Regions from separate parts of the Mycobacterium sp. NPDC003449 genome, predicted to be linked through region 1. Evidence: riboswitches for the same ligand, from Rfam matches in the RefSeq annotation. Region 1 holds a riboswitch; the other holds the start of a gene.
The links. Region 1 has a riboswitch for thiamine pyrophosphate ahead of ACWDTP_RS26305 (purine-cytosine permease family protein). Riboswitches for the same ligand answer to the same signal wherever they lie in the genome.

Region 1 (5,238 bases):
TGCCGGATCCGGTCGTTGGTAGCTGGGCGGTCGATGTGTGGACGCCCCGACGGTGGGTCTCGCACCCGAACCGTCCCGGCTCGGCCTGGACCTCATCTTTCGCCGATCGTCCGGCCCGAACGCCGTCGCCGCCGACGATCGCCGCACCGTTACGACAGTTCGCCACAGCTCGGCCCCGTTGGCGTCACGGGCTCGTTTCCGGCCTCCCGTTGCCGGATTTGAATCGCCGTCATCCATCCCGTCGATCGGTTGTCCGCACGGCTGATCATGCGAAGCGATCCGAAACGCGAAGCGCGTTCGGTACCCCCTCGGCGTCCGGGCCCCGCGACCGGCGGCCGGTAATTCCGGCGACGCCACCGATCACCAGGGTGAGCACCGCCGCGACCACGAACGAGAGGATGGACGCACTCATCCACGGACGAGGGCTGAAGCCGATCAGTTGCGCGAGGTGCCCCCAGGCGCCGGCCCACCAACCGACCTGGCCCGGGTAGATCAACTGATAGGTGACGAAGCCCAGCACCCACGGCGCGAGCATCGGCCAGCGCGACGGTGAGTCGAGCGTCAGATTCCACCCACGTCGGCCGGAGAAGCAGAAATAGTCCACCGCCAGAACCGCGAACAGGGGTACGAACACCGAGCCGATAAGCGACAGGAAACTCGCGTACCCGTAGATGTTCACCGCCAACGCGAGCAGAGTGATCAGGACGCCGATCGCGACGGCCAGCAGCCGCCGGTCCCAGCGGGGCCGTAGATTCTGCGTCGATATCGTGGCCGAGTAGACGTTGGCGAACGACTGGTCCAGTTCTCGCAGCGCCAGCACCGCGAATGCGATCCCGCCGAGTGGCACCGCGATGAATGCGGCGAAGATCTGGGTCTCGTCGGCGGCAACGGTGACCAGGGCCAGCAACCCCAGTGCGTAGCAGGCGACCTGAGTCACGCCGTAGCCGACGAAGGCGCCGGTGAACGCGGCCGTGGAGCTGCGGGAATGTCGTGCGTAATCGGCGGCCATCGGCACCCAGGACACGGCGACCGCCACCGTGGTGTCGACCGCGATGCCGAAGCCCGACCACGTCCCCGCCGTCATCGAAGGCAGGGGCCGGTTGAGAAACTCGAAGAAGAGGTAGATCAGGGCGACCGCCACCGCCGCGGTGACGTATTTCCGGAGTACCCGGACGGCGCCCAGCGGGTAGAGCGACAGCACGGTAGTGATGACGCCGCCGGCCAGCACGAAGACCCACGCAGGCACGGCGGGCAGAACGGTGGACGCGGCCGTGGCGATGGTGACCAACTCGAATGTGCCCCAGCCGACCATCTGCAGGATATTCAGCGCCGTCGGCAAATAGGACACCCGCGCCCCGAGCAGGCCGCGCAACAACACCATGGCGGGTGCGCCCGTCTGGGCTCCGGGTATCGCCGATACCGCGATGGCGGCCGCTCCGAGCGCGGTGCCCACGATGGTGGCCAGCAGGGCGGCCATCAGCGACAGCTGCGGTGTGCCCGGTCCGTTTGGTTGGAGAACCACCGCAGCGCCGGTGAACCCGAGCAGACTCACCCCGAGGTTTCCCCACAGCCCCACCTGATCGAATACCCCCAACACGCGAGGGGCGGGTTCGACCAGGGTCGGTGCGACCTCGCGGTGCGATGCTCGACGACCGTCGAGGCGCAGCCGGCCAATCACACTCCACATCGGATTCTCTCCCTACGCCGGCATTATCCGGTCAGGTTCAGGCGGTCGGTGGCGAGACAGCCACCCTCTCAGCCCGGTGCACCCGAGCTCCCGCGTTTCACGTGCACCCGAATGTAGCGCATCGTGAATCGCACCGGGAGCGGCCTTCGGCCGTCCGTGCCCGCGGGGTAGCGGGGCAATGGCGGAATTGGTGGCCGCGCAGCCTATTCGGTGCCATCCTGGGCCGTGAAAGTGAATGTCCCGGATACCGACGAGGCGATCAAGTCGGCGTGACGCCGAGGCTCATGGGTGCGGATGAACTCGTCCTCCTGCACCGCCCAGCGGTCCCAGTGTGGTGCGTAGGACTCGCCGTCACGGCGCAGTGCCCGCCGTTTGCGGTCGGCGTCGTCGGCATCGACCCATACGGCCAGGTCTGCCAACGACCGGCTCGATGCGGTGAGGATCCCGACGCCCTCGACCACGAGGCGGGTCGTGGGCTCGACGACCTGCCACGTTCCCGGGATTCGGTTGGTCCAGTCCCATCGTCGCCAACGTCCGGGACGCCCCTCGGCGCGGGGTTGGAGCAGCGCGGCCCGGGTGTGCTCGGTTGCCCATCGCAGACCATCCCACCCGGGATAGATGTCGTCCAGCCTGACCAACTCGCTGCCGGACCAGTTGCGGCACAGCTGCCCGGCCAACGTCGACTTGCCCGACCCGGAACGACCGTCGATGAGCACCGTGGTGGCAGCGGTCGAGGTCAGCCGGCGCACGAGGTCGTCGATCGGGCCGGACGTACCGCTCGCCGCATCCGCGGGCACCCCCATCCCCACAGCTCAACCCCTCCCGGCCGGGGCCCGCGCCATGGAGGTGTCGAGCGACCCCGTCAGGTCGGCGTCGATCGATGGCGACGTACTCAGTACTTCGCCCTGCACGCGCCGCTCCCTACGTGATCCGGCCGGAACCCGGGTAGCGGACCGAGCCGTCATCAACGATACCAATCAGGACGCCGAAACTTCCGTCAGCGCGAACCCTTGTCGTCGTGAAGCCATGGCGAGCACCACTCATATTGTGTCCCAACCGGATCAGCACGGGAACTGCTGTGAGACATAACTATCGTTGAAGCCGGACATGAATCAAGCCGGCCCGTCCGCCGGCGTGCTGCACGGCGTCAGCCATTATTGTGGGCGGAGTAACCCACTCAATGGTGGTGATCAGCTCGTCGATGGTTCGGAGGCAAGGGATGACAACAATCCGCCGGGTGGCGGCGACGGCGACCGCGTGCCTTTCGGTGGCGCTGATAGCTGCGGCGGTGGCGCCCGATGCCGGGGCCACGCCGCCCGTCGGGGCGACTGCGGTGGTGCTGTCCAAACACACCACCGGGGGCAAGGACTACATCGTCTCCGACATCACTCTTGCCCCGGGGGGAAGTACCGGATGGCATACCCACCGCGGTGAGATCTACGGAATCGTCAAGGCGGGCCAGCTGACCCACTACTCCGCGGACTGCCGGCAGGACGGGTTGTACAACGCGGGCGACCCGATCACCGATCCCACCGGGGCCGACCACGTCCATCTGGCCCGAAATCTCGGTACAACGCCGGTGATCCTCGAGGTCACCTACCTCGACCCCGAGGGTGCCCCGACCTCGGACAGCGTGCCGAATCCGGGGTGCGACTTCGAATAGCCGCGCGGTTGCGTCAAACGGGCCGGCGGAAACGACCAGAACGGGATCTACGGAGGGACACTCATGCGTGTGGTGACGGTGGCAGTGGCAATGGTTGCCGCGTTATGCCTGATGCCGGTTTCAAGCGGGGCCATCGCCGGGGCGGACGCTCCCGGGCCGCTTGCCAAGTTGGTCGACGATGCGGCGCAGCGACTGCAGACCGCCGATCCGGTCGCCGCTACGAAATACCTCACGGGTGGCTCGGTCGACGACCCGGCCAGGGAGCAACAGGTGCTCGACTCGGTCGGCACGTTGGCGGCGACCAGACACGTCGAGCCGGGCTTCGTGCACGATGTCTTCCGGGATCAGATCGATGCCACCGATTCGTTGGAGCACAGCCGATTCGCGGGTTGGAAGATCAACCCCGGCCAAGCTCCGCGCTCGGCCCCCGACCTGTCGTCGTCTCGGGACGAGATCAATCAGCTCAACCAGTCGATCGTCGACGATATCGCCGAGCAGTGGAACGTCCTGCACGCGACGACATGCCCCGGCGACCTGGCGCAGGCCAAGACGGCCGTCTCGGATCAACGCCACCTTGACCCGCTTTATCGACAGGCTCTCGACTACGCACTGCATCGCTACTGTCACTGATCTCGGGGACCCGAACGGTCGGGCGGGCGGTCTGCTGCCCGGAGGATGAAGTAATGGGCTGACTGGCCCATAAATCTGAGAATCGCCCGGTCGCCGACTTGCCGGCAGTGGGGTTCTGCCGCCCAGAAGCGGTACCGCGGGTATCCTCGTGCCCAAATGGCTACAACGAACGACCCGGATTCGAGGGTATTCACGGCCAAGGGGCTGGCAACCCGTGAGCGCATCCTGCGAGCGGCGGCGAACGTGCTGCTCGCGGAGGGCTTGTCCGGCCTCAGCATGGACAAGGTGCGCGACGAGGCGTCGGTCGGCGGTTCGCAGATGGCCCACTACTTCATCGACCGCCAGGATCTGATCCGTGCGGTTGTGGGCCGGCAGATCGAAGGTGTGCTGGAGTTTCACCGGCAACCCAAAGTGGGCGGGCTGGACACCTTCGAGGACTGGGAACGTTGGGGCGAACTCAACCTACGGTATCTGCGCAAGATCGGTCACCGGGGAACCGCGACCTACCACGCGCTGGTGGGCCAGTTGGCGAAGTACGACGATGCGACCAAGAAGACGTTTGCCGACGGATACTGGCGTTGGGTGACTCTGCTCGAGGACTCCTTCGCCCGGATGAAAAGCCGCGGGGTGCTCCGCAAGACGGCTAACCCGCGAGAGCTCGCCCTGACGGTGGTGTGTCTGCACCAGGGCGGTGGCATGTTGACCAATGCGTACCGTGAGGAGTGGCCGCTCGTCGACGTCACCCGCTTTGTGGTCAATTATCTACGCCTCTTCGCCGCCGACCCCGACGAGCGCGTCCCGCGTCGGCCCCGCAAACCGCGTAAGCGCCGGAAGATCGTCGCGGTGACCGAGTCCGCCGCCGACACGCAGTACACCCGTAAAGGTGTGGCGACCCGGGCCCGCATCGTCGAAGGTGCGGCGGAGCTGATGTTCGAGCGTGGGGTCAGCGGTACGAGTCTCGACGACGTGCGAAAGGCGCTGGGCGTCAGCGGATCGCAGATCTCGCACTACTTCGCCGACAAACAGGAACTCACCCGCCGGGTCGTACAGGCACGCACCGCTTTCATCATGGCATTTCATCAGCAGCCGAAGCTCGGTCATCTCGACAGTCTCCAGTCGTTGCGGACATGGGCCGATCTGAACTGGACCGAGGCGGGGCCGGGTTATCTGCGCAACGGATGCGTGTACGGCTCGCTGACCGGAGAACTCCTCGAAGCCGATGATGCGACGCTGGACGTGCTCGCCGCGGGTTACGACC
Region 2 (5,238 bases), on a different contig from region 1:
CGCGGGCAGGGTGAGGGCGGGTGCGTTCTGACTGCATCCGGCCGCCATCAGGACCGTCACCAGGAGGATCAGGACGTTTCGCATCGGTTGTCTCTTCTTCGCGCAAGCGCTCATCATCGGTACTCGCTCAGTCGTGGCCACAGCCCCAACGCCACCGCCAACGCGGCGGACACGCTGAGCAGCGCCGCGCCGACGGTCGCACCGGACAGCACCCGGCGGGCGTTGGCGATGTCGTTGCGGAGCTGGCTGCGGCTCTGTTCGATGCCCTTGGACAGCGACTCGTCAAGCTTGTCGAACGCGGGCGTCGAATCGTCCTCACCGGTGCCGAGGGCCACCTGGGTCGCGGCCTGGTAGTTGCCGACCGCGATGTAGGCGTTGATCCGGTCGTCGGCGGCCCGCCACCGGGTGAGCAGCTGCTCGGCCCCGGCCAGATCGCTCTTGTCGATGCCGGTGTCGCGGGTCAGATAGTCCGAGAGCTGCTGCTGCATCACATCGATGCGCTGGTAGTAGGACTGCTTGCGGACATCCTCGTCGCCGCGGCGGATCAGCGCGAGGGTTTCGTCGGCGCGGGCCTGCTGCGCGGTGATGGCCAGGTTGGTCACGGTTTTGAGGGAATCGGCGGCGGTGTCCTTGGCGCTGCGGCTGTCCGATGTCGAGATCACCAGCGCGGTGGTCACCCAGATCAGCATGATGACGACCGCGACACCACCCGCGACGAAGCCGATGTTGACCCGGCGCCGGGTGCGCCGCGCCAGCCAGCGGTTGGCGAACGCCCCGAACAACAGGGTGGCCAGCACCACCAGCATGACCGGGGTCGGGATCCGGGTGGAGGCCGTCGTCTCGGAATCGACGCGTGCCGAGGTTTCCTCGTACAGGTGCTGGGCGTCGGGCAGGATCTGGGTCTGCATCATCGCCGATGCTTCCGACAGGTAGGACGAGCCGACCGGGTTGCCGGCCCGGTTGTTGGTGCGGGCGGTCTCGACCAGACCCGTGTAGACCGCGAGCCGGGCGTTGATCCGGCCCAGCAACTGCACCAGTTCCTCGTCGGTCAACCCGCTCGACGCCCGGGTGACCGCCACCGACGCGTCGGTGATGGCCTGCTCGTAGCGCTGGCGGACATCGCGAGGTTCGGCGCCCGCGATGAACGCCGTGGCGGCCGCGGCGTCGGCGACCGACAGTGTGGTGTAGAGCCGCCCGGCCGCGAACGCCAACGGTTCGGTGTGGTCGAGCACCGTCGTCAGCGCCTGCTGACGGTCGTTGACGGTGGTGGAGGTGGCGAAGGCGCTGGCGATCACAAGCGCCGACAGCACCAGGCCGATGGTGAGGATCCGGCCGGGAGTGGTCCACAGGAACCACCAGCGCGGGTGGGCAGGAGTGGTCGGCGACCGGGACGCGAGAGGCTCGGTCGAGGGGTGTGCCAACTCCACGGTCACCTGCGCGAGGACCTCATTTGGTTTCGGTGCTTTCGGCTGTCTCGGGTCGCTGCAACTCTATAAAAGAATTCTAAGAGTTCGTGGGAAGGCTCGCGCCGAATTTGGGGCCCACCGAAATCCGCAGCGGTCCTTATCCTGAACGGATGCGTGGCGACGGTGACGGCTGGGTGATGTCCGATGACGGTGCCCGGTTCTGGGGGCGCCACGGTGCGGCCGGCCTGATGTTGCGGGCGCCGCGGCCCGACGGATCGGCCGCGGTGCTGTTGCAGCACCGGGCGCCGTGGAGCCACCAGGGCGGCACCTGGTCATTACCCGGCGGTGCCCGCGACAGCCATGAGACGGCCGAACAGGCCGCGGTCCGGGAAGCCCACGAGGAGGCCGGGCTGGAGGCCGAACGGCTGACCGTGCGCACCACCGTGGTGACCGCCGAGGTCGCCGGCGCCGGTGGCACCAGGTGGACCTACACCACCGTGATCGCCGACGCGCCCGAGCCACTCGAAACGGTCCCCAACCGGGAGAGTTCGGAGCTGCGCTGGGTGGCCGAGGACCAGGTCGACGAGCTGGCGTTGCATCCGGGCTTCGCGGCGAGCTGGCAGCGGCTGCGGGCCGTCGCGGCCGAGATCCCGTTGTTGGTCAACCGGCAGCGCTGAGCGCGGCCCGGAGTTCCGCCGCGGCCGCGCGCGGGTCGTCCGCGGCGGTGATCGCGCGGACCACGACGATGCGGCGGGCGCCCGCGGCCAGCACCTCGTCCAGCCGGTGCCTGTCGATGCCGCCGATCGCGAACCACGGCTTGGCCGGGGCGAGCGCCGCGGTGCTGCGGACCAGATCCAGACCAGGCGCCGACCGGCCCGGTTTGGTCGGGGTCGGCCAGCACGGCCCGACACAGAAGTAGTCAACGGCCTCGTCCACCGCGGCCGCGACCTGATCGGCGTCGTGGGTGGACCGGCCGATCACCGGACGGTCGCCGATGATTCCGCGCGCCACGTCCAGCGGCAGATCGTCCTGGCCGAGGTGCAGCACGTCGGCCCCGGCCGCCAGCGCGATGTCGGCCCGGTCGTTGACGGCCAGCAACGCGCCGTGGCGGCGCGCCGCGTCGGCCAGGATCGCCAGCGCTTCCAGTTCCTGGCGCGCCTCAAGCGGCCCGAACCGCTGCTCCCCGGCCGATCCCTTGTCCCGCAGCTGGATCAGGTCGACGCCGCCGGCCAGTGCGGCGTCGGCGAATTCGGCCAGGTCACCGCGCTCGCGGCGGGCGTCGGTGCACAGGTACAGCGCGGCGCGGCGCAGGCGGTCGGCGGGTGTTTGCACACCGCGACGGTAGCGCGTGCCCGCCGAGTACCCTGGACTGGCAATACGGGAGTCCCGGGATCGTGGGGCTGAGAGTGGGCGACGGACCGGCCCTTACCGTCACACCTGATCCGGATCATGCCGGCGAAGGGAGGAGCGGATATGGCACGCACACTCGCCGTCATCGGTGGCGGCGTGATCGGGCTGTCGGTGGCCCGCCGGGCGGCGCTGGACGGCTGGGCGGTGCGGTTGCACCGCGCCACCCAACGCGGCGCGTCCTGGGTGGCCGGCGGCATGCTGGCCCCGCACAGCGAGGGCTGGCCCGGTGAGGACCGGCTGCTGCGGCTTGGCCTGGAATCGCTTCGGCTGTGGCACTCGGGGTTTCTGGACGGTTTGCCACTGGAGGTGGTGACCGCCCGCGAATCCCTGGTGGTCGCCGTCGACCGGGCCGACGTCGCCGATCTGCGCACCGTCGCCGACTGGCTGGCGGCCCAGGGGCATCCGGTCGAGCCCACGACCACCGCGCGCGATGTGGAACCCCTGCTGGCGCAGGGCATCCGGCACGGCTTCCGGGCGACGACGGAGCTTGCGGTGGACAACCGCGCGGTGGTCGATGCGCTGGCCGCGCACTGCGAGCGACTGGCCGTGCGGTGGGCCGGGCCCGTCGAGAACCTGGCCGACCTGGACTCGGCCGACGCGGTCGTCGTCGCCACCGGGGTCGACGCACCGAAACTCGTGCCCGGCCTGCCGGTGCGCCCGGTCAAGGGTGAGGTGCTGCGGCTGCGGTGGCGCAAGGGCTGCATGCCGGTGCCGCAGCGGGTGATCCGGGCCCGGGTGCACGGACGTCCGGTGTATCTGGTGCCGCGGGCCGACGGTGTGGTGGTCGGTGCCACCCAGTACGAACACGGCCGCGACACCGCACCGGTGGTGACCGGGGTGCGGGACCTGCTCGACGACGCCTGCGCGGTCATCCCCGCGCTCGGCGAGTACGAGCTGGCCGAGACCGCGGCCGGGTTGCGGCCGATGACACCGGACGGGGTACCGATCGTCGAACGGATCGACGAGCGCACCCTGGTGGCCGTCGGGCACGGCCGCAACGGATTTCTATTGGCGCCGTGGACCGCTGAGCGGATCGCGGCCGAACTCGAAGTGAATGTGGGAGTCAAATGATCAGCATCACGATCAACGACGAGGTCATCGAGGTGGACGAGCTGACCACCATCGGGGGGCTGCTGGAAACCCGCGGGTTTCCGGAGAAAGGCATCGCCGTCGCCCTGGACTGGTCGGTGCTGCCCCGGTCGGAATGGGACCGCACCCTGGCCGACGGGGCGCGGGTCGAGGTGGTCACGGCGGTGCAGGGTGGTTGATTCCAAACTCACCATCGGTGGCCGTGAGTTCGGCTCCCGGCTGATCATGGGTACCGGCGGCGCCCCGAATCTCGCTGTGCTGGAGGAAGCTCTGGTCGCGTCGCGCACCGAGCTGACCACGGTGGCGATGCGCCGGGTCGATGCCGAGGCCGGCACCGGGGTGCTCGACCTGCTCAACCGGCTGGGGATCGCGACGCTGCCCAATACCGCGGGCTGTCGCGGCGCGGCCGAGGCGGTGCTGACCGCGCAGCTGGCCCGCGAGGCGCTCGGCACCGATATGGTCAAACTCGAGGTGATCGCCGACGAGCGGACCCTGCTGCCCGATGCGATCGAATTGGTCAAGGCCGCAGAACAATTGGTCGACGACGGGTTCATCGTGCTGCCCTACACCAATGACGACCCGGTGCTGGCGCGCCGGCTGGAGGACACCGGCTGTGCCGCGGTGATGCCGTTGGGCTCGCCGATCGGCACCGGGCTGGGGATCTCCAACCCGCACAACATCGAGATGATCGTCGCGCAGGCCGGGGTGCCGGTGGTGCTCGACGCCGGGATCGGCACGGCCAGCGACGCCGCCCTGGCGATGGAGCTGGGCTGCGATGCGGTGCTGCTGGCCACCGCGGTGACCCGGGCCTCCGATCCGCCGGCCATGGCCGCGGCCATGTCCGGCGCCGTCACCGCCGGATATCTGGCCCGTCGGGCCGGGCGCATCCCGAAACGGTTCTGGGCCCAGGCCTCCAGCCCGGCGCTGTGACCGGCGGGCCGGGCTTCGCCGAGACTGCGGTGAGAGCATAGAAATGCGCGAAAACGCGAACTGTGCGCAGACTCGATGCAGTCGCTATGTGGCCCTGGGCAGTTCGATGGCGGCCGGGCCCGGGATCAAGCCGTCGGCGCCCGGTGCGCCGTTCCGGGCCGGACGCTCGGCCCGGAACTATCCGCACCTGGTGGCCGAACGCCTCGGCCTCGACCTGGTCGACGTCACCTACTCCGGGGCCACCACCGCGCACATTCTGCGCGAGCGGCAGAACGGGGCGCCGCCCCAACTGGACGCGCTCGACGGGTCCGAGACCCTGATCACCGTCACCATCGGCGGCAACGACGCCGGCTACGTGCCGTTGTTGACGGCCGGTGCCCTGCCCCGGGTGCTGCATAGCCTG

Region 2: another riboswitch for thiamine pyrophosphate. It lies ahead of thiO (glycine oxidase ThiO); the one in region 1 lies ahead of ACWDTP_RS26305 (purine-cytosine permease family protein).

Annotation. Positions count from the first base shown of each region.
Region 1 is NZ_JBSFPX010000128.1:16,345-21,582, reverse strand. Features, by position in the region: gene ACWDTP_RS26305 (purine-cytosine permease family protein) at 266-1,687, opposite strand; TPP riboswitch at 1,678-1,791, opposite strand; gene ACWDTP_RS26300 (hypothetical protein) at 1,891-2,490, opposite strand; gene ACWDTP_RS26295 (cupin domain-containing protein) at 2,907-3,350, shown strand; gene ACWDTP_RS26290 (chorismate mutase) at 3,414-3,980, shown strand; gene ACWDTP_RS26285 (TetR/AcrR family transcriptional regulator) at 4,137-5,238, shown strand, end outside.
Region 2 is NZ_JBSFPX010000058.1:3,224-8,461, forward strand. Features, by position in the region: gene ACWDTP_RS16555 (glutamate ABC transporter substrate-binding protein) at 1-48, opposite strand, end outside; gene glnX (protein kinase G-activating protein GlnX) at 114-1,433, opposite strand; gene ACWDTP_RS16565 (NUDIX hydrolase) at 1,577-2,083, shown strand; gene thiE (thiamine phosphate synthase) at 2,067-2,738, opposite strand; TPP riboswitch at 2,774-2,887, shown strand; gene thiO (glycine oxidase ThiO) at 2,880-3,887, shown strand; gene thiS (sulfur carrier protein ThiS) at 3,884-4,084, shown strand; gene thiG (thiazole synthase) at 4,077-4,835, shown strand; gene ACWDTP_RS16590 (SGNH/GDSL hydrolase family protein) at 4,879-5,238, shown strand, end outside.